4 regions of the Pseudomonas sp. LBUM1663 genome follow, and region 1 is predicted to be linked to each of the others. Evidence: predicted binding sites of a transcription regulator. Region 1 holds the regulator's gene; each other region holds the start of a gene.

The links. The regulator sigma-54, encoded in region 1, starts transcription at its own class of promoters, with help from an activator protein. The targets are predictions, from matches to a motif close to ANTGGCATNNANNTTGCTNT.
Region 2: a site for sigma-54 is predicted at 2,456-2,475, ahead of glnK (P-II family nitrogen regulator). Genes of this name have one in related genera too.
Region 3: a site for sigma-54 is predicted at 2,006-2,025, ahead of ACA075_RS07850 (flagellar basal body rod protein FlgF). Genes of this name have one in related genera too.
Region 4: a site for sigma-54 is predicted at 2,305-2,324, ahead of ACA075_RS09985 (CmpA/NrtA family ABC transporter substrate-binding protein). Genes of this name have one in related genera too.

Annotation. Positions count from the first base shown of each region.
Region 1 is NZ_CP166792.1:997,958-1,003,731, forward strand. Features, by position in the region: gene rapZ (RNase adapter RapZ) at 1-95, opposite strand, end outside; gene ptsN (PTS IIA-like nitrogen regulatory protein PtsN) at 98-562, opposite strand; gene hpf (ribosome hibernation-promoting factor, HPF/YfiA family) at 575-883, opposite strand; gene ACA075_RS04335 (RNA polymerase factor sigma-54) at 958-2,451, opposite strand; gene lptB (LPS export ABC transporter ATP-binding protein) at 2,636-3,361, opposite strand; gene lptA (lipopolysaccharide transport periplasmic protein LptA) at 3,361-3,909, opposite strand; gene lptC (LPS export ABC transporter periplasmic protein LptC) at 3,896-4,468, opposite strand; gene ACA075_RS04355 (KdsC family phosphatase) at 4,476-5,000, opposite strand; gene ACA075_RS04360 (KpsF/GutQ family sugar-phosphate isomerase) at 5,000-5,774, opposite strand, start outside.
Region 2 is NZ_CP166792.1:6,404,842-6,410,615, reverse strand. Features, by position in the region: gene ACA075_RS29455 (YifB family Mg chelatase-like AAA ATPase) at 1-463, opposite strand, end outside; gene ACA075_RS29450 (HigA family addiction module antitoxin) at 758-1,036, shown strand; gene ACA075_RS29445 (BRO-N domain-containing protein) at 1,033-1,554, opposite strand; gene ACA075_RS29440 (accessory factor UbiK family protein) at 2,003-2,263, opposite strand; gene glnK (P-II family nitrogen regulator) at 2,682-3,020, shown strand; gene ACA075_RS29430 (ammonium transporter) at 3,058-4,395, shown strand; gene ACA075_RS29425 (secondary thiamine-phosphate synthase enzyme YjbQ) at 4,609-5,034, shown strand; gene sutA (dormancy-specific transcriptional regulator SutA) at 5,136-5,459, shown strand; gene ACA075_RS29415 (HAD family hydrolase) at 5,649-5,774, opposite strand, start outside.
Region 3 is NZ_CP166792.1:1,748,964-1,754,737, forward strand. Features, by position in the region: gene ACA075_RS07845 (sigma-54-dependent transcriptional regulator) at 146-1,711, shown strand; gene ACA075_RS07850 (flagellar basal body rod protein FlgF) at 2,080-2,820, shown strand; gene flgG (flagellar basal-body rod protein FlgG) at 2,866-3,651, shown strand; gene flgH (flagellar basal body L-ring protein FlgH) at 3,703-4,398, shown strand; gene ACA075_RS07865 (flagellar basal body P-ring protein FlgI) at 4,426-5,514, shown strand; gene flgJ (flagellar assembly peptidoglycan hydrolase FlgJ) at 5,526-5,774, shown strand, end outside.
Region 4 is NZ_CP166792.1:2,200,137-2,205,910, forward strand. Features, by position in the region: gene ACA075_RS09970 (nitrate/nitrite transporter) at 1-42, opposite strand, end outside; gene ACA075_RS09975 (hypothetical protein) at 86-265, shown strand; gene ACA075_RS09980 (ANTAR domain-containing response regulator) at 383-958, opposite strand; gene ACA075_RS09985 (CmpA/NrtA family ABC transporter substrate-binding protein) at 974-2,185, opposite strand; gene ACA075_RS09990 (quinone-dependent dihydroorotate dehydrogenase) at 2,417-3,436, shown strand; gene rmf (ribosome modulation factor) at 3,720-3,935, opposite strand; gene rlmKL (bifunctional 23S rRNA (guanine(2069)-N(7))-methyltransferase RlmK/23S rRNA (guanine(2445)-N(2))-methyltransferase RlmL) at 4,465-5,774, shown strand, end outside.

The DNA.
Region 1 (5,774 bases):
AGGTTATCGATGCAGTAGTAGCCGTTGTCCTCGAGAACATCGAGTGCGGTACTTTTACCTGAGCCGGAACGGCCACTGACGATGATCAGGCGCATGATTAATGACCGTTTTGCTCGTCCAGGACAACCTGATACAAGGCTTCATTGCTCGAGGCGCTGCGCAGTTTTTCGCGGACTTCCTTTCGATCGAGCATGCTGGCGATCTGGCGAAGTAGTTCCAGGTGGGCATCGGTAGCGGCTTCCGGGACCAGCAGAACGAACAGCAGGTCAACCGGGGCGCCGTCGATGGCGTCGAAATCGATGGGGGCGTCGAGGTGCATCAGTGCGCTGACAGGCGACGTACAACCTTTCAGACGGCAGTGGGGAATGGCGATGCCGTTACCAAAACCGGTCGAGCCGAGTTTTTCACGGGCAATCAGAGCCTCGAAGACATCTTGCATCTCCAGATCCGGGACTTCTTTATGGATAAGGTTGGCAATTTGCTCGAGGGCTTTCTTTTTGCTGCCGCCCGGCACGTTCACGAGGGAACGGCCGGGGGTCAGGATGCTTTCAAGTCGGATCATGGGTAGGGAGTGTTAACGACCGGTCGCGCCCTGAAGGAGGCTTTGGGTCTTTTCCTTATGCTTTTTGAGTTGTTTATCCAGCTTGTCGGTCAGTAAGTCGATCGCCGCGTACATATCTGTATGTTCCGCGTTTGCGACGACCTCACTGCCGGGAATATGCAGCGTGGCTTCGATTTTCTGCTTCAGCTTTTCGACGCACATCGTGACTTGCACGTTGGTGATCTTGTCGAAATGCCTCTCTAATCGTTGGAGTTTTTCGCCGATGTAGGTGCGAAGAGGTTCGGTCACTTCCAGTTGGTGTCCACTGATGTTGACTTGCATACAGCTTCTCCTTCGTTGCCAGTGCATAAAGCGGTAGATCAGATGATCTACCACTGGAACGCTGTGGCGTGGCTCTACATCAACCGCTTGCGTTCGCTCGAAGGCGCGATCCCGAGGGATTCGCGGTACTTGGCGACGGTGCGGCGAGCCACCTGAATGCCTTGTGCCTCCAGTAAACCAGCGATCTTGCTGTCACTCAACGGCTTTTTCTGATTTTCCGCAGCAACCAGTTTTTTGATGATCGCGCGGATCGCTGTGGACGAGCATTCGCCGCCTTCGGAGGTGCTGACGTGGCTGGAGAAAAAGTATTTCAGTTCATATATGCCCCGAGGGGTATGCATGAACTTCTGCGTGGTCACCCTTGAAATCGTCGACTCGTGCATCCCCACCGCTTCGGCGATGTCATGCAGCACCAGCGGTTTCATCGCTTCGTCGCCATACTCCAGGAAGCCGCGCTGATGCTCGACGATCTGGGTGGCCACTTTCATCAGGGTTTCGTTGCGACTTTGTAGGCTTTTGATGAACCAGCGGGCTTCTTGCAGCTGGTTGCGCATGAAGGTGTTATCGGCGCTGGTGTCGGCGCGGCGGACAAAACCGGCGTATTGGGCGTTGACCCGCAGCCGTGGCACTGATTCCTGGTTCAGCTCGACCAGCCAGCGCTCATTGTCCTTGCGCACGATCACGTCAGGGACAACATACTCGGCTTCACTGGACTCGATCTGTGAGCCCGGGCGCGGGTTGAGGCTCTGCACCAGCTCGATGACCTGGCGCAGTTCATCTTCCTTGAGCTTCATGCGACGCATCAGCTGGCTGTAATCACGGCTGCCGAGCAGGTCGATGTAGTCGGTGACCAGGCGTTTCGCTTCGGCCAGCCAAGGCGTCTTGGCAGGCAGTTGGCGCAATTGCAGCAGCAGGCATTCGCCCAGGTTGCGGGCGCCAATGCCGGCCGGTTCGAATTGCTGGATGCGGTGCAGGACGGCTTCGATTTCGTCCAGTTCGATGTCTAGTTCCGGATCGAAGGCCTCGAGAATTTCCTCGAGGGTTTCGTCCAGGTAGCCCTGATTGTTGATGCAGTCGATCAGGGTCACGGCGATCAGGCGATCGGTGTCGGACATCGGTGCCAGGTTCAGTTGCCACAACAAATGGCTTTGCAGGCTTTCACCGGCGGATGTGCGGGTGGTGAAATCCCACTCGTCGTCATCGTTGCTCGGCAGGCTGCTGGCGCTGGTCTGGTAGACGTCTTCCCACGCGGTATCGACGGGAAGCTCGTTGGGAATGCGCTCGTTCCAGTCGCCTTCCTCGAGGTTATCCACCGTCGGGGCGGTTTCCTGGTAGGAGGGTTCCGAAATGTCGGCGTTGGGGAGCTGCTCGGCTTTGTCGGCCAAGGGGTCGGCGTTATCGAAGTCGTCGCCTTCTTCCTGGCGTTCGAGCATCGGATTGGACTCCAGGGCCTCCTGGATTTCCTGTTGCAGGTCCAGGGTCGACAATTGGAGCAGGCGGATGGCCTGTTGCAGCTGCGGTGTCATCGTCAGCTGCTGGCCCATTCTCAAGACTAGCGATGGTTTCATGGCAGGGGCTTAACACCTTATTCGCCGGCGCACATGCGCCATCCACTACAGGGCGCCGGAGCGCCAAACATAAGCAAATTATATGCCCGAAACTGCAGCGTTTGCCTAGAGCGCTGTAACAATAAAAAAGTATTGATTTTTTATCGAGGCAAGCGCCCGGACAACCAGCCAGACACCTCAACGCTTACAGGCGGAACTCATGGCCCAGATACACTTCCTTGACCAGTTCGTTGGCCAGGATGGTGGCGGAGTCACCTTCGGCGATCAGTTGGCCATCGTTGACGATGTAGGCGGTTTCGCAGATATCCAGTGTTTCACGGACGTTGTGGTCAGTGATCAGCACGCCAATGCCTTTGGCCTTGAGGTGGTAGATGATCTGTTTGATGTCGCCCACCGAAATCGGGTCCACACCGGCGAATGGTTCGTCGAGGAGGATGAATTTCGGGTTGGTGGCCAGTGCCCGGGCGATTTCCACCCGGCGACGTTCACCGCCGGACAAGCTCATGCCGAGGTTGTCGCGGATGTGGCTGATGTGGAATTCCTGCAGCAGGCTTTCCAGCTCTTTGCGACGCTCGGCCTTGTCGAGTTCCTTGCGGGTCTCGAGGATGGCCATGATGTTATCGGCCACCGATAGTTTGCGGAAGATCGACGCTTCTTGCGGAAGATAGCCGATACCAGCCTTTGCGCGACCGTGCATCGGCTGGTGGCTGACGTCCAGATCGTCGATCAGTACGCGACCCTGATCGGCCTGCACCAGGCCAACGATCATGTAGAAACAGGTGGTCTTGCCGGCGCCGTTGGGACCCAACAGGCCGACGATCTGACCGCTGTCGATGGACAGGCTGACGTCACGCACGACCTGGCGGCTCTTGTAGCTCTTGGCCAGATGCTGAGCTTTCAGAGTTGCCATTACGGGGCCTTTTTCGCGTCGTTTTTCGGCTTGGGCTGGATCACCATATCAATACGAGGACGCGCCTCGGTGACCTTGCTGCCCGTCGCACGCCCGGCGCTCGCCAGCTTTTTCTCGGTGTCGTAGACGATTTTCTCGCCTTGGGTGACGTTGTTGTCCTTGTCGACAACTTTTGCCTTGTCGATCAGCACGACGCGGTTTTGCGAGGCGTGGTACTGGATAGTTACACCCCAACCCTGAACAGGCTTGGTGTCGCCCGCCGTTTGCAGTTGCTCGAAGTAGGCGAGGTTGCCCACCGAGGTCACCACATCGATGTCGCCAGCCGGGGTACGGGTGATGGTCACTGTATTGCCGGTGACCTTCATCGTGCCCTGAGTAATGATCACGTCACCTTTATAGGTGGCAACGCCATTCTTGTCGTCCAGTTGGGCGTCGTCGGCCTGAATGCGGATAGGCTGCTCTTGATCGTTCGGCAGAGCCCAGGCGCTCACGCTTCCCAGTGCTGCGCCCAGACTGAGCAAAATAGGGAGAGTTTTAACGAGCCTCATACTGTCCTCTTACGTTCGATAGCAGGTGTATCCTGCTTTCTTTCAAATACGCTTTCATTCCGTTGCCTGTCGATACACCGCCAGCGCCGTCGATTCTAACGGGTTGATCGGTCTGCGCATATTGCTGCTGCGGGAACACCGTCATTCGGGTGGTGGTAATCAGGGTTTTGCGGTTTTTCTCGTCGAAACGGGTGATGCGCACCGAGTCGATCAGCTCAACCTGAGTACCGTCCGGGTTGACTTCGCCGTGCTCACTCTGGATGTGCCACGGGAACTGCGTACCGCGAAACATGTTCAGGTCAGGGTTGGTCAGCAACGTCACCTCGCTCGCTTTCAGGTGTTCGACCTTGTCGGACGTCATTTCGTACTGCAATTTGCCGTCCGGCAGGTACTGCACGCTGTGGGCGTTGAAGGCGTAATAGTCGATCGCGCTTTCATCGACCGTGACCACCGGTTTGTCGAGGAAGCGTTCCGGGCTGATGTTCCAGTAGCCGACCGCGGCGAACAGCGCCGCGATGCAACCGAACAACAGGATGTTACGAATCTTTTTGCTCAGCATAGTGGGCTCACAGGTACGCGGCGTTGGCCGCATCGAGGCGGCCCTGGGCGCGCAGGATCAATTCACAGAATTCGCGAGCGGCACCTTCGCCACCACGGGCCAGGGTGATGCCATGGGCGTGTTCACGCACGAAGCTGGCAGCGTTTGCTACCGCCATGCCCAGGCCCACGCGACGAATCACCGGCAGGTCCGGCAAATCGTCGCCCAGATAGGCGACCTGTTCATAGCTTAGGTTGAGTTGAGCCAGAAGCTCGTCGAGCACCACCAGTTTGTCTTCGCGCCCCTGGTAAACGTGTGGAATGCCGAGGTTTTTCGCTCGACGTTCGACCACCGGGGTCTTGCGGCCGCTGATGATAGCGGTCTGCACGCCGGCTGCCATCAACATCTTGATGCCTTGGCCGTCGAGGGTGTTGAACGTCTTGAATTCACTGCCGTCTTCAAGGAAGTACAGGCGCCCGTCGGTCAGCACGCCATCGACGTCGAACACCGCGAGTTTGATCTGTTTGCCGCGTTGCAGCAGGTCCGTGCTCATTACATTACTCCCGCACGCAGCAAGTCGTGCATGTTCAAGGCGCCGACCGGGCGGTCTTCGCTGTCGACCACGACCAGCGCGTTGATCTTGTGGTCTTCCATGATTTTCAGGGCTTCGGCGGCGAGCATCTCGGCGCGAGCGGTCTTGCCGTGCGCGGTCATGACCTGATCGATGGTGGCGCTGTGGATGTCGATGCTGCGGTCCAGTGTGCGGCGCAAATCACCGTCGGTGAAGATCCCGGCCAGTTTGCCATCGGCTTCCAGGATCACGGTCATGCCCAGGCCCTTGCGGGTCATTTCCATCAGCGCATCCTTGAGCAGCGTGCCGCGCTGAACCTGCGGCAGCTCCTGGCCGGCGTGCATGACGTTTTCGACTTTCAGCAACAGGCGTCGGCCCAGCGCGCCGCCGGGATGGGAAAAGGCGAAGTCTTCAGCGGTAAAGCCCCGGGCTTCCAGCAGCGCAACGGCCAGGGCATCGCCCATGACCAGCGCGGCGGTGGTCGACGAGGTCGGCGCCAGGTTCAGCGGGCAGGCTTCGTGCTCGACGTGAACGTTGAGGTTGACCTCGGCAGCCTTGGCCAGCGGCGAGTCCGGGTTGCCGGTCACGCTGATCAATTTGATCCCCAGACGTTTGATCAGGGGCAGCAGGGTGACGATTTCATTGGTGGAACCGGAGTTCGACAGCGCCAGGATGATGTCGTCGCGGGTGATCATGCCCATGTCGCCGTGGCTGGCTTCGGCCGGGTGCACGAAAAAGGCCGTGGTGCCGGTGCTG
Region 2 (5,774 bases), 1.2 Mb from region 1:
ACACCTTCAAACCCGATGCCAGGCACGCCTCCTCGGCGTTCGCCCGCGGCACCATCAACGAGCGTCCGGCCTTGCGAGCTGCCAGCGCAGCCGGCAATACGCCTCTCACGGCACGTACCGCGCCTGACAGTGCCAGTTCTCCCAGGCATTCAATGTCATCCAGCGTCAACGTCGGCACCTGCACGCTGGCGGACAGAATTCCCAAGGCAATCGCCAGATCGAATCGTCCGCCGTCCTTCGGTAGGTCAGCGGGAGCGAGATTCAAGGTGATACGCCGTGCAGGAAATTGCAGGCCTGAATTGATGATCGCGCTGCGCACCCGGTCCTTGCTTTCCTTAACAGCCGCTTCGGGCAATCCGACCATCGTCAGGGACGGCAAGCCGTTGGCCAGATGGACTTCGACGGTAACGGCGGGCGCATCCACGCCAATCTGGGCGCGGCTGTGGACGATGGAGAGGGACATGGTCGTTCCTTGATCTTTACGGGGACCGCTTCCTGCGGTTTTTTGAAGGGTAGTCGGGGTGTTGTTTTTCGGCGTTACGAATGAAGCGACAAACTTTCACTGGATGTTGCGAGTGTCTTTCTGGTGATCAAGCGTAAGCGAGTGCGGATTGCCGATGTAATCAGTCGCGGGATGAGGTTTTTGTAGGACCTTGCCTAGATCAATGAAGGACCCCGGTGAAAGTGTGTGAGCGCTCTTGTCTGTCTGGCAGGGCTGCTTATGATCATTAATTGATCGCTGACTTCGGAGAGGAAAATGAACGGTAATGGAATGCGACCGGTTCATCCTGGCGCAATTCTTCAGGAGGAGTTTCTTGATCCGTTGGGCATTTCAGAGTCGGCTTTCGCCCGTTCGTTGAACGAAACGTTAAAAGTGGTCAACGAAATCGTGATGCAGCAGCGTTGTGTCAGTGTTGATCTACCGGGGAAGCTATCTGGCTTCCTGAACACCGCGCCCGAGTTCTGGCTGAACCTGCAATTGACTTACGATCTGCGCAAAGCCGAAATCGGACGTGGTCGCGCTTTAGCCACTTAACGCGATTGCAGCTTCCGCGAAGCACGCTTCCACCACGGTACATTGACCGCACGTTGCGTCCGTTCACCATCCACCAGCATCTGCGGAACATCCTGCAGCCGGATCCACGGCTGGTTATTCCAGTGCAGCAAACTCAGCGACATCTCTGGCCAGTTCAGCAGGCTCAGTACCGGGCGTTCGCTTGACGTCGGTTGTTGGGCGTCTCTGAGGGCGGGTACGACGTCGTGGGTCAGCCATTCGCGCAGGCCTCGGTATTCGGGGCAGTAGTGGTAGACGAGCAGGGCGTAGACGCCGGATTCGCTGATCAGCAGGGTATTTTCGAGGGTGCCGTGGATGACGACTCGTGCGGTTTGATGTTGATCGGGATCGAGTTTTCGGACGGCGCGTTCGTCGAGGAAAAGGCGAAGCAGACGGCCTAGGTCTCGGGCGCTGAACCAAGGCTGGTTTTCGATCAAAAGCGCGTGGAGGTGGAGTTTGTGGCGGGTGAAGACGTGAGGGATTAGATAGTTTTCATTCATGGTGCAGTTCTCGGGGTCGAGTGAAGAAAACTGCCTCTGATCGTCGCCAAACGAAAAAGGTGGCAGCTATGCGCGGGTTGGCGAACCGGTGACGCCCGAGAACCGGCAGACCCGAAGGTCTCCCACGCATAGCCGCCATAATTCGAGATGGGAATAAACTCCTCGGTCGAATGTGGTCGCGGTGCGTCGGGGTCTTCCAGGTCGCCAAACCCAGTGCTGAATGTTCAGCTGGGGATGAGCTTAGGAGCCTGGGCTTCACGACGCTATCGGACGGCGGTGGTGATCTTTGTAGGACGTTGCCGAGATGGTGGCGGGGCGGCAGATCAAACGATCGCAGCTTTTGGCAGGTCCTACAGGGTTGGTCTGTCCAGTGTGGGATGGCTGGAGACCGAGGTGACGCTATTCGCGAGCAGGCTCGCTCCCACAGGGGATTGCATTGTCAGATGGGTTATTCGGTTGGGGGATTGAGCTTCGCTTCCAGCTCTGCAACCTTCGCTTCGAGGCTTTCCAGCCGCGCCCGAGTCCGCGCCAGCACAACCATCTGACTATCAAACTCTTCACGGCTCACCAGATCCAGCTTGCTGAAGCCGCTCTGCAACAACGCTTTGAACTGGCTTTCGATTTCGCTTTTCGGCAACGGGGTTTCGCCGCTGAAGAGGCGGGAGGCGGTGCCGGTCAGGGCGTCGAGGAAGTCTTTGGGTGCGAGCATGGGAAATGTCCTGTCAACAATGGCGGGCAGTGTATCACGCAGTGTCTATAGTCAATTCCGACAGCAGGGATGCACGCTTTTCGCGCATGTGGACGGACGGCTACGCACTGTTGTTGTGCGTATCCGTCGGACCGATTGAGGGAAGTGGCTGTTGGCAGCGGCCAAGGAATTGAATTCAGTGGGTTTTGGCGAGATGGCAAGCTTTCTGCTTAGTCAGTAGTAACCCATGCACTGATGCAGTCGCTGTGACGAATGCAGTGCGCCAAGCGGAACGGGGAGTTGTTTCGTGAGGAGCGGTTAGCTGGCGTCGGACGGGCAATCAAAGGCCGACGATGCGTTACAAAGCCAGGCACTGCGCTTAGACTTGAGACGGGTTTGTTTTCCTGGGGCAAGTCCACCAATTCGGGAGAGAGTTTTCATGAAGCTAGTCACTGCCATCATCAAGCCGTTCAAGTTGGACGACGTGCGCGAGTCGCTGTCCGAGATCGGCGTGCAGGGCATTACCGTTACTGAAGTCAAAGGCTTCGGTCGGCAGAAGGGTCACACCGAGCTGTATCGCGGCGCGGAGTACGTGGTCGATTTTCTGCCCAAGGTGAAGATCGATGTCGCCATTGACGACAAGGATCTGGACCGGGTTATCGAGGCGATAACCAAGGCCGCCAACACCGGCAAGATCGGTGACGGCAAGATCTTCGTGGTCAATCTGGAACAGGCGATTCGCATCCGTACCGGCGAAACCGATACCGACGCGATTTAAACGCCGCCACAAACCCAACGCCCCAGGAGAAAACAATATGACTCTGCGTAAATTCGCAGGGCTAGGAGCCCTGTTGTCCCTCGTAATGCCCAGCCTGGCTATGGCGGCAGACGAAGTGGCGGCCCCAGTCCTCAACTCCGGCGATACCGCCTGGATGATGACCTCGACAGCCCTCGTGCTGTTCATGACCATTCCCGGTCTCGCCCTGTTCTACGGCGGCATGGTTCGCTCCAAAAACATTCTTTCCGTGATGATGCAGTGCTTCGCCATTACCGGTCTGATCAGCATTCTGTGGGTCATTTATGGCTACAGCATCGCGTTCGACACCACCGGCATGGAGCAGGGCGTCGTCAACTTCAACTCGTTCTTCGGTGGCATGGGCAAGGCATTCCTCGCCGGTGTCACGCCGTCGAGCCTGACCGGTCCTGCGGCGCTGTTCCCTGAGGCGGTGTTCATCACCTTCCAGATGACCTTCGCCATCATCACCCCTGCGCTGATCGTCGGTGCCTTCGCCGAGCGGATGAAGTTCTCCGCCATGCTGATCTTCATGGGCGTGTGGTTCACCCTGGTTTACGCACCGATTGCGCACATGGTCTGGTCCGGCAACGGCGGTCTGATGTGGGATTGGGGTGTACTCGACTTCGCGGGCGGCACCGTGGTGCACATCAACGCCGGTGTGGCCGGTCTGGTTGCGTGCATCGTGCTCGGTAAGCGTAAAGGCTTCCCGACCACTCCGATGGCCCCGCACAACCTCGGTTACACCCTGATGGGTGCCGCGATGCTGTGGGTCGGCTGGTTCGGTTTCAACGCCGGTTCCGCCGCTGCGGCCAACGGCACCGCCGGTATGGCGATGCTGGTGACCCAGATCGCAACCGCCGCCGCTGCACTGGGCTGGATGTTCGCCGAGTGGATCACTCACGGCAAACCAAGTGCACTGGGTATCGCTTCGGGTGTTGTGGCCGGTCTGGTCGCCATCACCCCGGCCGCTGGCACCGTGGGCCCGATGGGCGCTCTGGTCATCGGCCTGGCTGCGGGCGTGGTGTGCTTCTTCTGCGCCACCACCCTGAAACGCAAACTCGGTTATGACGATTCCCTGGACGCCTTCGGTGTACACGGCATCGGCGGTATCCTCGGCGCGATCCTGACCGGTGTGTTCGCCGCACCGTCCCTGGGTGGTTTCGGCACCGTCACCGACATCGCCGCTCAAGTCTGGATTCAGTGCAAAGGCGTGGGCTTCACGGTGATCTACACCGCGATCGTCACCTACATCATTCTCAAGGTTCTGGACGCTGTCATGGGCCTGCGTATCACGGAAGAAGAAGAGGCTGTCGGCATCGATCTGGCGCTCCACAACGAACGCGGCTACAACTTGTAGTACGCGCATAAAAAACTTGCCCGGCTTGCCGGGCATTTTTTTGTCTGGCGTTTGTCAGTGAAGGGACTGCTGAAAGGTTTTTTCGTACACGTTTATTGGCGTTTACGACGGGCGTTTTTCTGCGGCCAATGGCTTACATGATTGAAGGAATATTAGGGCCTTTGTTTTTTCCCTGAGCGCGCTAGAATGCGCCCCGAACGTGCGGAGAACTGTATGTGGCAACAGACTCTGATTACCCTGCGGGCACGGCCCCGGGGCTTTCATCTGGTAACGGACGAGTTACTCGCCGGCCTGCCTGAACTCAAGGCGTGCCGGGTCGGTCTGTTGCATTTGTGGCTGCAGCATACCTCGGCGTCGTTGACCATCAACGAGAACGCCGATCCGGCGGTACGTCGCGACTTCGAACGATTTTTCAATCGTCTGATCCCACAAGGAACAGACGGCTATGAGCATAACGACGAAGGCCTGGACGACCTCCCGGCGCACTTCAAGGCCAGCGTGCTTGGCTGTCAGCTCAGTTTGCCGATTTCGGCAGGCCGACTGGCGCTGGGGACCTGGCAAGGTGTTTATCTGGGCGAGCACCGTGATTTTGGCGGTGCCCGTAAAGTCCTGGCCACCGTGCACGGTGAAGAGGCATGAACCGCTGGTCACCAGCGGTTATTGAATTTTTCCGGCGGCTGTCGACAGACGGTGAAGCTGGGCTATAACTAATCTGCTTTTCGCAAGTCATGAGGTAGAACATGAGCGACGATGATCTGGAAAACGACGACCTCGAAGTAGGCGACGACGACGAAACCGAAGAAGGTCTGGAAGCAGCGGCCGAAGACGTCGCTGAAGACGACGGCGGTGAAACGCCCGTTCCGACCGCCAAGGGTAAAGCCAAGGCTGCGGTATCGGTCGATGAGCTGCCGAGCGTCGAAGCCAAGAACAAGGAACGCGATGCTCTCGCGCGGGCCATGGAAGAGTTTTTGGCCAAGGGCGGCAAGGTGCAGGAAGTGGAGGCCAATGTGGTCGCCGATCCTCCCAAGAAGCCTGACAACAAGTACGGCAGCCGGCCTATCTAAGCGTCTGCCCTTGCTTGCTGAAAAAGCCCGCCGTCGCTGCGGGCTTTTTCATGGGGTATGGGTAAGTAGACCGCGTTATCGTTCTTCGCCGGCAAAACTCGCTCCTACAGGTTTTGCGTCGCTCACATAATTGGCGTGCGACACAAATCCTGTAGGAGCGAGGCTTGCCCGAAGGCGATCTCGAAGACGCTACGAAACGGAATTCCAGAGGGCCAACAACGCTGGCAACTCGGTCAGGCTGCGAATCTCGGCATCCGGTGCTTTCTCAGCCTCCCAAGCCTTCCCCGCCGGGTTAAACCAGATCGCCCGCAACCC
Region 3 (5,774 bases), 750 kb from region 1:
AGAAAAATCGGGCGCTAACCCTGTGGGAGCCAGCCTGCTGGCGATAGCGGTGTGTCATTTGACATCAACATCAACATCGCTTGATGCGACGCCATCGCCAGCAGGCTGGCTCCCACAGGTCAATCATCGTTTATCAGGCCTTTATATGCGTATCAAAGTCCACTGCCAGAACCGCATCGGCATCTTGCGCGACATTCTCAACTTGCTGGTCGAGTACGGGATCAACGTCGCTCGCGGCGAGGTCGGCGGTGAGCATGGCAATGCGATTTACCTGCACTGCCCGAACCTGATCAACATTCAGTTCCAGGCGTTGCGTCCGAAATTCGAGTCGATCGCCGGGGTGTTTGGCGTCAAGCGTGTAGGGCTGATGCCCAGCGAGCGTCGGCACATGGAACTCAATGCCTTGCTCGGCGCCCTGGAGTTTCCGGTGTTGTCGATCGACATGGGCGGCTCCATCGTCGCGGCCAACCGTGCGGCGGCGCAGTTGCTGGGTGTGCGGGTCGATGAAGTGCCGGGCATTCCGCTGTCGCGTTATGCCGAGGATTTCGACCTGCCGGAACTGGTGCGCGCCAACAAGTCGCGGATCAACGGTTTGCGGGTCAAGGTCAAGGGCGATGTGTTTCTCGCCGATATCGCACCGCTGCAATCGGAGCATGACGACAGCGAAGCTATGGCCGGTGCGGTGTTGACGCTGCACCGGGCTGACCGGGTCGGTGAGCGCATCTATAACGTGCGCAAACAGGAGCTGCGTGGGTTCGACAGTATCTTCCAAAGCTCCAAAGTGATGGCAGCGGTGGTGCGCGAGGCCCGACGCATGGCACCGCTGGATGCGCCACTCTTGATAGAAGGCGAAACCGGCACTGGTAAAGAGTTGTTGGCGCGTGCCTGTCACCTGGCGAGCCCCCGCGGCCAGTCACCTTTGATGGCACTCAACTGCGCCGGTCTGCCGGAATCGATGGCCGAGACCGAGCTGTTCGGTTACGGCCCCGGTGCGTTCGAAGGCGCACGGGCCGAAGGCAAGCTCGGGCTGCTGGAACTGACGGCGGGCGGTACGCTGTTTCTCGATGGCGTCGGGGAAATGAGCCCGCGCTTGCAGGTGAAACTGTTGCGCTTCTTGCAGGACGGTTGCTTCCGCCGTGTGGGCAGTGATGAGGAGGTTTACCTGGATGTGCGAGTGATCTGCGCGACGCAGGTGGACTTGTCCGAGTTGTGCGCACGCGGTGAGTTTCGCCAGGATCTGTATCACCGCTTGAACGTGCTGTCGCTGCACATCCCGCCCCTGCGTGAATGCCTCGACGGTTTGACGCCGCTGGTGGAGCACTTCCTCGATCAGGCCAGCCGGCAGATCGGTTGCCCTCTGCCGAAGCTGGCGCCGGCGGCGATGGAGCGGCTGAGTCATTACCATTGGCCGGGCAATGTCCGGCAGTTGGAGAACGTGTTGTTCCAGGCGGTCTCCCTGTGCGAGGGCGGGACCGTGAAGGCTGAGCACATTCGCTTGCCGGATTACGGCGTGCGTCAGCCGCTTGGCGATTTCTCCCTCGAAGGTGGGCTGGATGCGATTGTCGGGCGCTTTGAGAAAGCGGTGCTGGAGCGGTTGTATTCCGAGCACCCGAGTAGTCGGCAACTGGGCAAGCGGTTGGGGGTTTCCCATACGACGATTGCCAACAAGTTGCGCGAGTATGAAGTCGGTAAAGAACCCGGCAACACCTAGGTCCCTGTAGCAGCTGTCGAGCAACGCGAGGCAGCGTTCGGCTGCGCAGCAGTCGTAAGTCCGGTATGCAAGGTATTCCTGATACACCGCAGTGTCTGGTTTTACGACTGCTGCGCAGCCGAACGCTGCCTCGCGCTGCTCGACAGCTGCTACAAGGGTTCGGTTGAGCCCGAGGGGTCAACACTTGCCGTTAGCGGCATAACACCGCCGGTTTTTCGTCTCCGATACATTTCCCCAATCTCCGCAAAACCCCTCAAGTCCTTTGTTTGCCGGGCCTCGCGCCGTCAGAAAAAAGTTGGTCTGTAAATTGCTTATCGCTCAGCAGTACAGCGGTGGGCGGCAAACGTCCGGCATGCAGAGGAAAGAGCGTGGATAAGTACCTTTATGTGGCAATGACCGGCGCCAGCCAGAATGCACTGGCGCAGAAGGCTCATGCCAACAACCTGGCAAACATCTCCACCAACGGTTTTCAGAAGGACCTGGAACAGGCCCGTTCGATGCCGGTGTTTGGTGACAGCTTTCCGGCGCGTGCGTTTGCCATGACCGAGCGTCCGGCCACCGACTTCTCGCCAGGTTCGCTGGTTGAAACCGGTCGCGACCTCGACGTCGCGGTGCAAGGCAATGGCTGGATCGCCGTGCAGACCCCCGATGGCGCTGAAAGCTACGTGCGCACCGGCAGCCTGAACGTGGACGCCCTGGGCGTGCTGCGTGCCGGCAACGGTATGCCGGTGATGGGCAATGGCGGACCGATCGCCGTGCCGCCCGAGCAGCAAATCGAAGTGGGCGAAGACGGCACCATCAGCATCCGTGCGATGGGCGAAGGCCCGCGCGTGATGGCTGAAGTCGACCGCATCAAACTGGTCAACCCTGACCTCAAGAACATGACCAAAGGCCTGGACGGTTCGATCCACACCAAGGACGGCAAGCCGGCGCAAGCCGATGCAGGCGTCAAACTGGTGTCCGGGTTCCTTGAGTCGAGCAACGTCAATGCCGTGGAAGAGATGACCTCGGTGCTGGCCTTGTCGAAGCAGTTCGAGCTGCACATCAAGATGATGAACACCGCCAAAGACGACGACCAGGCCATGGCTCGGGTCTTGCAGATCAGCTAATTATCAGAACGTCGCGCCGTAAAACAGGCGCACGAGGAGAATCGAATGCTTCCGGCTCTATGGGTTGCCAAAACAGGTCTGTCCGCCCAGGACACCAACCTGACGACCATTTCCAACAACCTGGCAAACGTGTCGACCACGGGTTTCAAACGTGACCGCGCCGAGTTCCAGGACTTGCTCTATCAGATCAAACGCCAGCCAGGCGCTCAGTCGACCCAGGACAGCGAACTGCCGTCGGGTCTGCAAGTGGGTACCGGTGTGCGCATCGTCGGCACCCAGAAAAACTTCACCGCCGGCAGCCTGCAAACCACCGAGCAGCCGCTGGACCTGGCCGTCGACGGTCGCGGTTTCTTCCAGATCCTGCAGCCGGACGGCACCACGTCCTACACCCGTGATGGCACGTTCCACCTCGATTCCAATGGCCAGATCGTCAACGCCAGTGGCTTCGCCCTGGAACCGGCCATCGTCATTCCGAACGACGCGCAGACCTTCACGGTCGGTCGCGACGGCACCGTGTCCATCACCGTTCCGGGTAACCCGGCCAACCAGGTGATCGGCAACCTGCAAACCGCCGACTTCATCAACCCGGCCGGTCTGCAAGCCGTGGGTAACAACCTGTTCCTGGAAACCGCTGCCAGCGGCGCGCCGCAAATCGGCACACCGGGCCTCAACGGTTTCGGTACCACGCTGCAGAACACCCTGGAAACGTCCAACGTCAGCACCGTTGAAGAGATGGTCAACATGATCACCACTCAGCGCGCTTACGAGATGAACTCCAAGGTGATCTCCACCGCCGATCAGATGCTCTCGTTCGTAACGCAGAATCTGTAATCAGTCTATGAGGCGACCATGAGGTCGCCTGCAACACCGTGAGGTAGGGTCATGAATCGCTTTGTATCTGTTCTGGCACTGAGTGGGGTCGTCGTGCTCGCGGGCTGCGTCGCTCCGCCGCCCAAGCCCAATGACCCTTACTACGCCCCGGTGTTGCCGCGCACGCCGTTGCCGGCTGCCGCCAATAACGGCTCGATCTATCAGGCCGGTTTTGAACAGAACCTGTACAGCGACCGCAAGGCGTTCCGGGTCGGTGACATCATCACCATCACCCTGAACGAGCGCACCCAGGCCAGCAAGAACGCCAACTCGCAAATTGGCAAGAACAGCAAAACCGACATCGGTCTGAGCTCGTTCTTTGGCGGCGGTCTGAGCACCAGCGATCCGGTGGGCAGCGGTAGCTTGAGCCTGGACGTCGGTTACGAAGGCGACCGTGCGACCAAGGGCGACAGCAAATCCGGGCAGAGCAACAGCCTGACCGGCTCGATCACCGTGACCGTCGCTGACGTGCTGCCCAACGGCATCATCGCCGTGCGCGGCGAGAAGTGGCTGACGCTCAACACTGGCGATGAGCTGGTGCGGATTGCCGGCATGGTTCGCTCCGATGACATCGCCACTGACAACACCGTGTCGTCGACCCGTGTCGCCGATGCACGCATCACCTACTCGGGCACCGGTGCGTTCGCCGATGCGAGTCAGCCAGGCTGGTTCGACCGTTTCTTCCTCAGCCCGCTGTTCCCTTTCTAGGTGGCTACGTTGAATCTTAAACACCTGATGGTGGCCGCCCTGATGCTCTCGGCTGCGTTCAACGCGCAAGCCGAGCGGCTGAAGGATATCGCCAGTATTTCCGGCGTTCGTTCCAACCAATTGATCGGCTACGGCCTGGTGGTAGGGCTTAACGGCACCGGCGACCAGACAACGCAGACCCCGTTCACCCTGCAGACCTTCAACAACATGCTCTCGCAGTTCGGCATCAAGGTGCCGCCGGGTTCGGGCAACGTGCAGTTGAAGAACGTCGCCGCCGTGTCGATCAGTGCTGATTTGCCGGCGTTCGCCAAGCCGGGCCAGCAGGTCGACATCACCGTTGCGTCTATCGGTAACTCCAAGAGCCTGCGCGGCGGCACCTTGCTGCTGACGCCACTCAAGGGTATCGACGGCAACGTCTACGCGATCGCCCAGGGCAACCTGGTCGTCGGCGGTTTTGATGCCGAAGGCCGCGACGGTTCGAAGATCACCGTCAACGTTCCGTCGGCCGGTCGTATCCCCGGCGGTGCTTCGGTGGAACGTTCGGTGCCGAGCGGTTTCAACCAGGGCAACAGCCTGACTTTGAACCTCAACCGTTCGGACTTCACCACCGCCAAGCGCATCGTTGACAAGATCAACGACATGCTCGGCCCTGGCGTGGCCCAGGCCATCGATGGCGGTTCGATTCGGGTCAGCGCGCCGCTCGATCCAAGTCAACGCGTCGACTATTTGTCGATCCTCGAGAACCTTGAAGTCGACCCGGGTCAGGCGGTGGCGAAAGTCATCATCAACTCGCGCACCGGCACCATCGTGATCGGCCAGAACGTCAAGGTTTCACCCGCTGCCGTCACTCACGGCAGCCTGACGGTGACCATTACCGAAGACCCGATTGTCAGCCAGCCCGGCCCTCTGTCCAATGGCCAGACCGCCGTCGTGCCACGCTCGCGGGTCAATGCTCAGCAAGAAGCCAAGCCGATGTTCAAGTTCGGCCCGGGCACCACCCTCGACGAAATCGTGCGTGCGGTGAACCAGGTTGGCGCGGCACCGGGTGACTTGATGGCGATCCTTGAAGCACTGAAGCAGGCCGGCGCGTTGCAAGCCGACCTGATCGTGATCTGAGGACAGCAACCATGGATATGCGCAAGGGCGGTCTGGGTGTCAGCAGCAACGATTCGGGGTCCTATTCGGACCTGAATCGTTTGAACCAGCTCAAGGTCGGCGACAAGGACAGTGACGCGAACATGCGCAAGGTAGCGCAGGAATTCGAGTCGCTGTTCCTCGGTGAAATGCTCAAGTCCATGCGCTCGGCCACCGAAGCGCTGGGCAAGGACAACCCGCTCAACACCCCGGCGGCCAAGCAATACCAGGAAATGTACGAC
Region 4 (5,774 bases), 1.2 Mb from region 1:
CAATGTCGGGGTATGGCCAGATTTCCAGAAGCTTGAATTCATCGCGCACCTCAGCTGTAGGGAGTCTCGAGAAGGAGTCAGGAGCTTGCAGGTGGGGCGCCGCCTCGGCCGCACCACCGGCCCCGATCTCTGGGGCCAAAACGAAAAAACGCCGCCACCCGATTCGCCGTGGGCAAATGAGGTGAGCGACGTCTTTGTCGTAGGTGGGGCAACCGCCGTTGGTTACCTATGTGGATTACTTAGCGAGATCTGTGCCAACAGGTGAAACCGAGTTGCGGCCATTCGCGAGCAAGCCCGCTCCCACAATGGAATTGCGTCGTACACAAATCAACTGTGGGAGCGGGCTTGCTCGCGAAGGCGATAGAGCATTCACCACAGGGCTTCAGCCGAGCAGCTCACTCATGGCAATAATTTGCTCCGCCACTTGAATCAGCTTCTGCTGCCGGCTCATGGCCTGGCGGCGCATGAGGGTGTAGGCCTCTTCCTCGTTGCAGTCCTTCATCTTCATCAACAGCCCCTTGGCCAGTTCGATGCGCTTGCGCTCGGCCAGTTGCTGGTCGCGGGCGTTGAGCTGGGCGCGCAGGGCCTGGTCGCTTTCAAAGCGTGCCATGGCGACGTCGAGAATCGGCTGCAAGCGTTGTGCGTGAATGCCTTCGACGATGTAGGCACTGACCCCGGACTTGATCGCCTGACGCATCACGTCGGGGTCGTGTTCATCGGTAAACATCACAATCGGCCGCGGTTGGTCGCGACTCACGAGCACCACTTGTTCCATCACATCGCGGCTCGGTGACTCGGTATCGATCAGGATCACGTCCGGGCGCACTGTTTCGACGCGCGCGGGCAGGTCGATGGTCAGGCCCGACTCGTCGATCACCTCGAACCCGGCTTCGGTCAGGGCCGCTTTCAGGCGACCGACTTTCTTCGCAGTGTCGTTGATCAGCAGGATACGCAACATATTCGCAGTCTCCTGTCAGCGGCTGGCGAGAAGGGGCGAGCTGTCGCTCATGGCGTGCAGCTTGAAACTGCGGGCATAGCCGACCGGGTCGGAGCCGTCCCAGATTTTTCCGTCAATCAACTGGCTGCTGCGCATGTCCTCACCCTCGGTGGCAACACCGACTGCGCTGGCGGCCTCACGGTACACGTCCAGTTGCTGGACCTCACGGGCCACCCCGAGGTAATCCGGGTCGTCGCGCAACAAGCCCCAGCGGCGGAACTGTGTCATGAACCACATGCCATCGGACAAGTACGGCACGTTGACCTCACCGCCCGCATGGAAGCGCAGCGCGTGCGGGTCCTGCCAGCGATTGCCGAGGCCATCGGCGTAGTCGCCGAGCAAGCGCGGTTCGATGCAATCGAGCGGTGCGTCAAGGTATTCGGGCGCGCTCAATAGCTTCGCGGTGCTGCGGCGGTTTTCGTTGCTGTCTTCGATGAAGCGACTGGCTTCGAGGATCGCCATCACCAACGCCCGGGCGGTGTTGGGGTACTGCTCGACAAAGGCGCGGGTGCAGCCGAGGACTTTTTCCGGGTGATCGGGCCAGATGGCCTGGGTCGTTGCCATGGTGAACCCTAGGTTCTGCTTCACCGCGCTGGCGGACCACGGTTCGCCGACGCAGAAACCATCAATGCGCCCGGCTTGCAGGTGCGCGACCATTTGCGGCGGCGGCACCACCACACTGTCGACATCCTGTAACGGATGAATGCCCTGACTCGCGAGCCAGTAATACAGCCACATGGCGTGGGTGCCTGTCGGAAATGTCTGGGCGAAGGTCAGTTTTGGGCGACTTTGGTGCACGCGCCGGTCCAGTGCTTCAGGACTGGTCACCCCCAAGGCCTGCAAACCATGAGAAAGGTTGATGCTCTGGCCGTTCTGGTTCAGGCCCATGAGCACCGCCATGTCGGTCGGCGCCACGCCGCCGATGCCCAGGTGCACGGCGTAGATCAAGCCGTACAGGCTGTGGGCGGCGTCGAGTTCGCCGCTGACCAGTTTGTCCCGCAGGTTGGCCCAGGACGACTGGCGCTTGAGGTTCAGGGTCAGGCCATAAGGCTGCGCGAAACCCTGCGTGGCCGCGACCACCACCGAGGCGCAATCACTCAGGGCCATGAAGCCGAGATTGATTTCAGTTTTTTCCGGGGCATCGCTGCCATTGACCCAGGCCAGTGGCCCCGCTGTGGTTTCATTCATGGCTAAACACCTTCCAAAAAAAAGCGCCGTACCGGGCTGCTTGCCGGGGCAAGGCCAAGTGACGACGCCTTTGTCTTTCGACTCATCCCGCCGTTGGCATGAGTGCTGATGTCAGTGATGGTGCAAGGCATATGCCACCGCCCGCTGATTTTGTCGCGCGCCTCGCTTGCGACACCGATGCCCGGCTATAATCGCCGCCTCATTTCGCCGCCATTCGAGTCAAAACCGCCCATGTACACCCTGGCCCGTCAGCTGTTGTTCAAACTTTCCCCGGAAACCTCCCACGATCTGTCCCTGGACCTGATCGGCGCGGGCGGGCGTTTGGGCCTCAACGGTTTGCTGTGCAAGGCGCCGGCGAAAATGCCGGTGAACGTCATGGGCCTGGAATTTCCGAACCCGGTAGGTTTGGCGGCCGGTCTGGACAAGAACGGCGCGGCCATCGACGGGTTTGCCCAGCTGGGTTTCGGTTTTGTCGAAATCGGCACCATCACCCCGCGTCCGCAGCCGGGCAACCCGAAGCCACGGATTTTCCGCCTGCCGGAGGCCGAGGCGATCATCAACCGCATGGGGTTCAACAACCTCGGCGTCGATCACCTGCTGGCGCGCGTGGCGGCGGCCAAGTACAAGGGCGTGCTGGGCATCAACATCGGCAAGAACTTCGATACGCCGGTTGAGCGTGCGGTCGACGATTACCTGATCTGCCTGGATAAGGTCTACGCCCATGCCAGCTACGTGACGGTCAACGTCAGTTCGCCGAACACCCCTGGCCTGCGCAGCCTGCAATTCGGCGATTCGCTCAAGCAATTGCTCGCCGATCTGGCGACCCGTCGCGCAGAACTGGCGTTGCGCCACGGCAAACATGTACCGCTGGCGATCAAGATCGCGCCGGACATGACCGATGAAGAAACCGCGCAGGTCGCGCAAGCGTTGATCGAAACCGGGATGGACGCGGTGATCGCCACCAACACCACCCTGAGCCGCGTAGGCGTTGAAGGCATGGAGCATGGTGACGAAGCGGGCGGTCTGTCCGGCGCACCGGTTCGCGACAAGAGCACCCACACCGTGAAGGTGCTGGCAGCGGAACTGGCCGGTCGCTTGCCGATCATCGCCGTGGGCGGCATTACCGAAGGCAAGCACGCGGCCGAGAAAATCGCTGCGGGTGCTAGCCTGGTGCAGCTCTATTCCGGCTTCATCTACAAAGGCCCGGCGCTGATTCGCGAATCCGTCGACGCCATCGCCGCCCTGCGCTGAACCCTCTGTGAGCGGGCTTTTGTGGCGAGGGAGCTTGCTCCCGCTCGGCTGCGAAGCAGTCGAGTTTTTCCTGACAAACAATGTTGAGTGTTTGGAGGCTGCTTCGCAGCCCAGCGGGAGCAAGCTCCCTCGCCACAAGATCGATTTCACTCGCGGAAGGTTTTTGCAGGCATAAAAAAGGGCTCCTCGAAGGAGCCCCTGGGCCGGAGCCCGCCGCCCGGATGGGGCGTGCGTGTTAAGTCGTTACGTAACCAGATTGTCGTGTCGGAGTGTGTGCCCTGTGTTAGCCGACGGCGTGAAGTTCGTTGAGTCTGTGGATTCCCGCAGTGCCGGTCATACCGTCCCAGTTGTCGCCGCGTCCTTCTCGCCAGCCGTTAATCCAGGCTTGGCGTACCGACGGTAGAGTAAATGGGCAAAGCTCACGGGATTTGCCACCAACGCCATATTGATATCCGCGCAAAAATGCTCTTTCCAACGGATCACGCTTAAGTCTTCTCATAGGGTGTTGCCCTCACTTGTTGACTGTATTTATCGCGTCGACCTCAATTGAGGTCTGGCAGAAAAACTCCTGCCGTTGGGGCTCGCTGCCGGCGTCGCGAGCCAAGGTGTTGACGTCGTTGCGGCGTCAACCTGTGTTGAGTTCTAACCAATGCGTCACATCGAGGGAATGATCGTTTTGTCATAAGAACGTAACCATAAAGATGCTAAGGCCATAAGTAACACGATGTTTGTCCCGTGTTTATTGGTCAAAGCCCTGTATGATCGGCCCCCCACAGAATGATGGAGTTAATCCTTTGTGAGAATGGCTCCTGTTAAGCAGCAGGATTATTCGACGAAGGGTCGACTTATGACATTTTGTTGCATCAACTTTTTTATCTGCCTGTGCATCTAAGCTCTTCTAACCTGAGCAGCACAGGTGGGACGGCACACCTTCGTGCCACGCGGGCGCTCTTTTAGAAAAGCGCCTGATTGAAAACCGGGCCGGCAATGCGTTGCCGGTTCACTTAGCTAAAGGCTCTGAAATTCCAATGTCCGATCAATTCGAAATCTTCCTCACTTGCCCCAAAGGCCTTGAAGGCCTGCTGATCGAGGAAGCCGTCGGGCTTGGCCTTGAAGAAGCACGTGAGCACACCTCTGCCGTGCGCGGCATGGCCACCATGGAAACCGCTTATCGCCTGTGCCTGTGGTCGCGTCTGGCGAACCGGGTGCTGCTGGTGCTCAAGCGTTTCCCGATGAAGGACGCCGAAGACCTGTACCACGGCGTGCTCGACATCGAGTGGCAAGACCACATGCTCAACGACGGCACCCTGGCCGTAGAGTTCAGCGGCCACGGCTCGGGCATCGACAACACGCACTTCGGCGCCTTGAAAGTCAAAGACGCCATCGTCGACAAACTGCGCACTCCGCAGGGCGATCGTCCGTCCATCGACAAGCTCAACCCGGACCTGCGCATTCACCTGCGCCTGGACCGTGGCGAAGCCATTTTGTCCCTCGACCTCTCCGGCCACAGCCTGCACCAGCGCGGTTATCGTTTGCAGCAGGGCGCGGCGCCGCTGAAGGAAAACCTCGCGGCCGCGATCCTGATCCGTTCCGGCTGGCCACGCATTGCGGCCGATGGCGGCGCACTGGCTGACCCGATGTGCGGTGTCGGCACGTTCCTCGTCGAAGCCGCGATGATCGCCGCCGACATGGCGCCGAACCTGCGTCGCGAGCAGTGGGGCTTCACCGCCTGGCTCGGCCACGTGCCGGCGCTGTGGAAAAAACTTCACGAAGAAGCCACCGAACGCGCTGCCGCCGGTCTGGCCAAGCCACCGCTGTGGATTCGCGGTTACGAAGCCGATCCGCGCCTGATTCAACCAGGCCGCAACAACGTCGAACGTGCAGGCCTGAGTGAGTGGATCAAGATCTACCAGGGCGAAGTCGGCACGTTCGAGCCGCGTCCGGACCAGAACCAGAAAGGTCTGGTCATCTGCAACCCGCCATACGGCGAGCGTCTGGGCGACGAGGCGAGCCTGCTCTACCTCTACCAGAACCTTGGCGAGCGTCTGCGTCAGGCCTGCCTGAACTGGGAAGCGGCGGTGTTCACCGGCGCGCCGGACCTGGGCAAGCGCATGGGCATCCGCAGCCACAAACAGTATTCGTTCTGGAACGGCGCCTTGCCGTGCAAATTGCTGCTGATCAAAGTCACGCCGGACCAGTTCGTCACCGGCGAGCGTCGCACCCCGGAACAGCGTCAGGTCGAGCGTGAACAAGTTCAAGCCGAAATCGAAGTCGCCGACAACGACGTAGCGCCAGGCAAATACGAGAAGTACAACAAGAACGGCAACCCGATCAAACC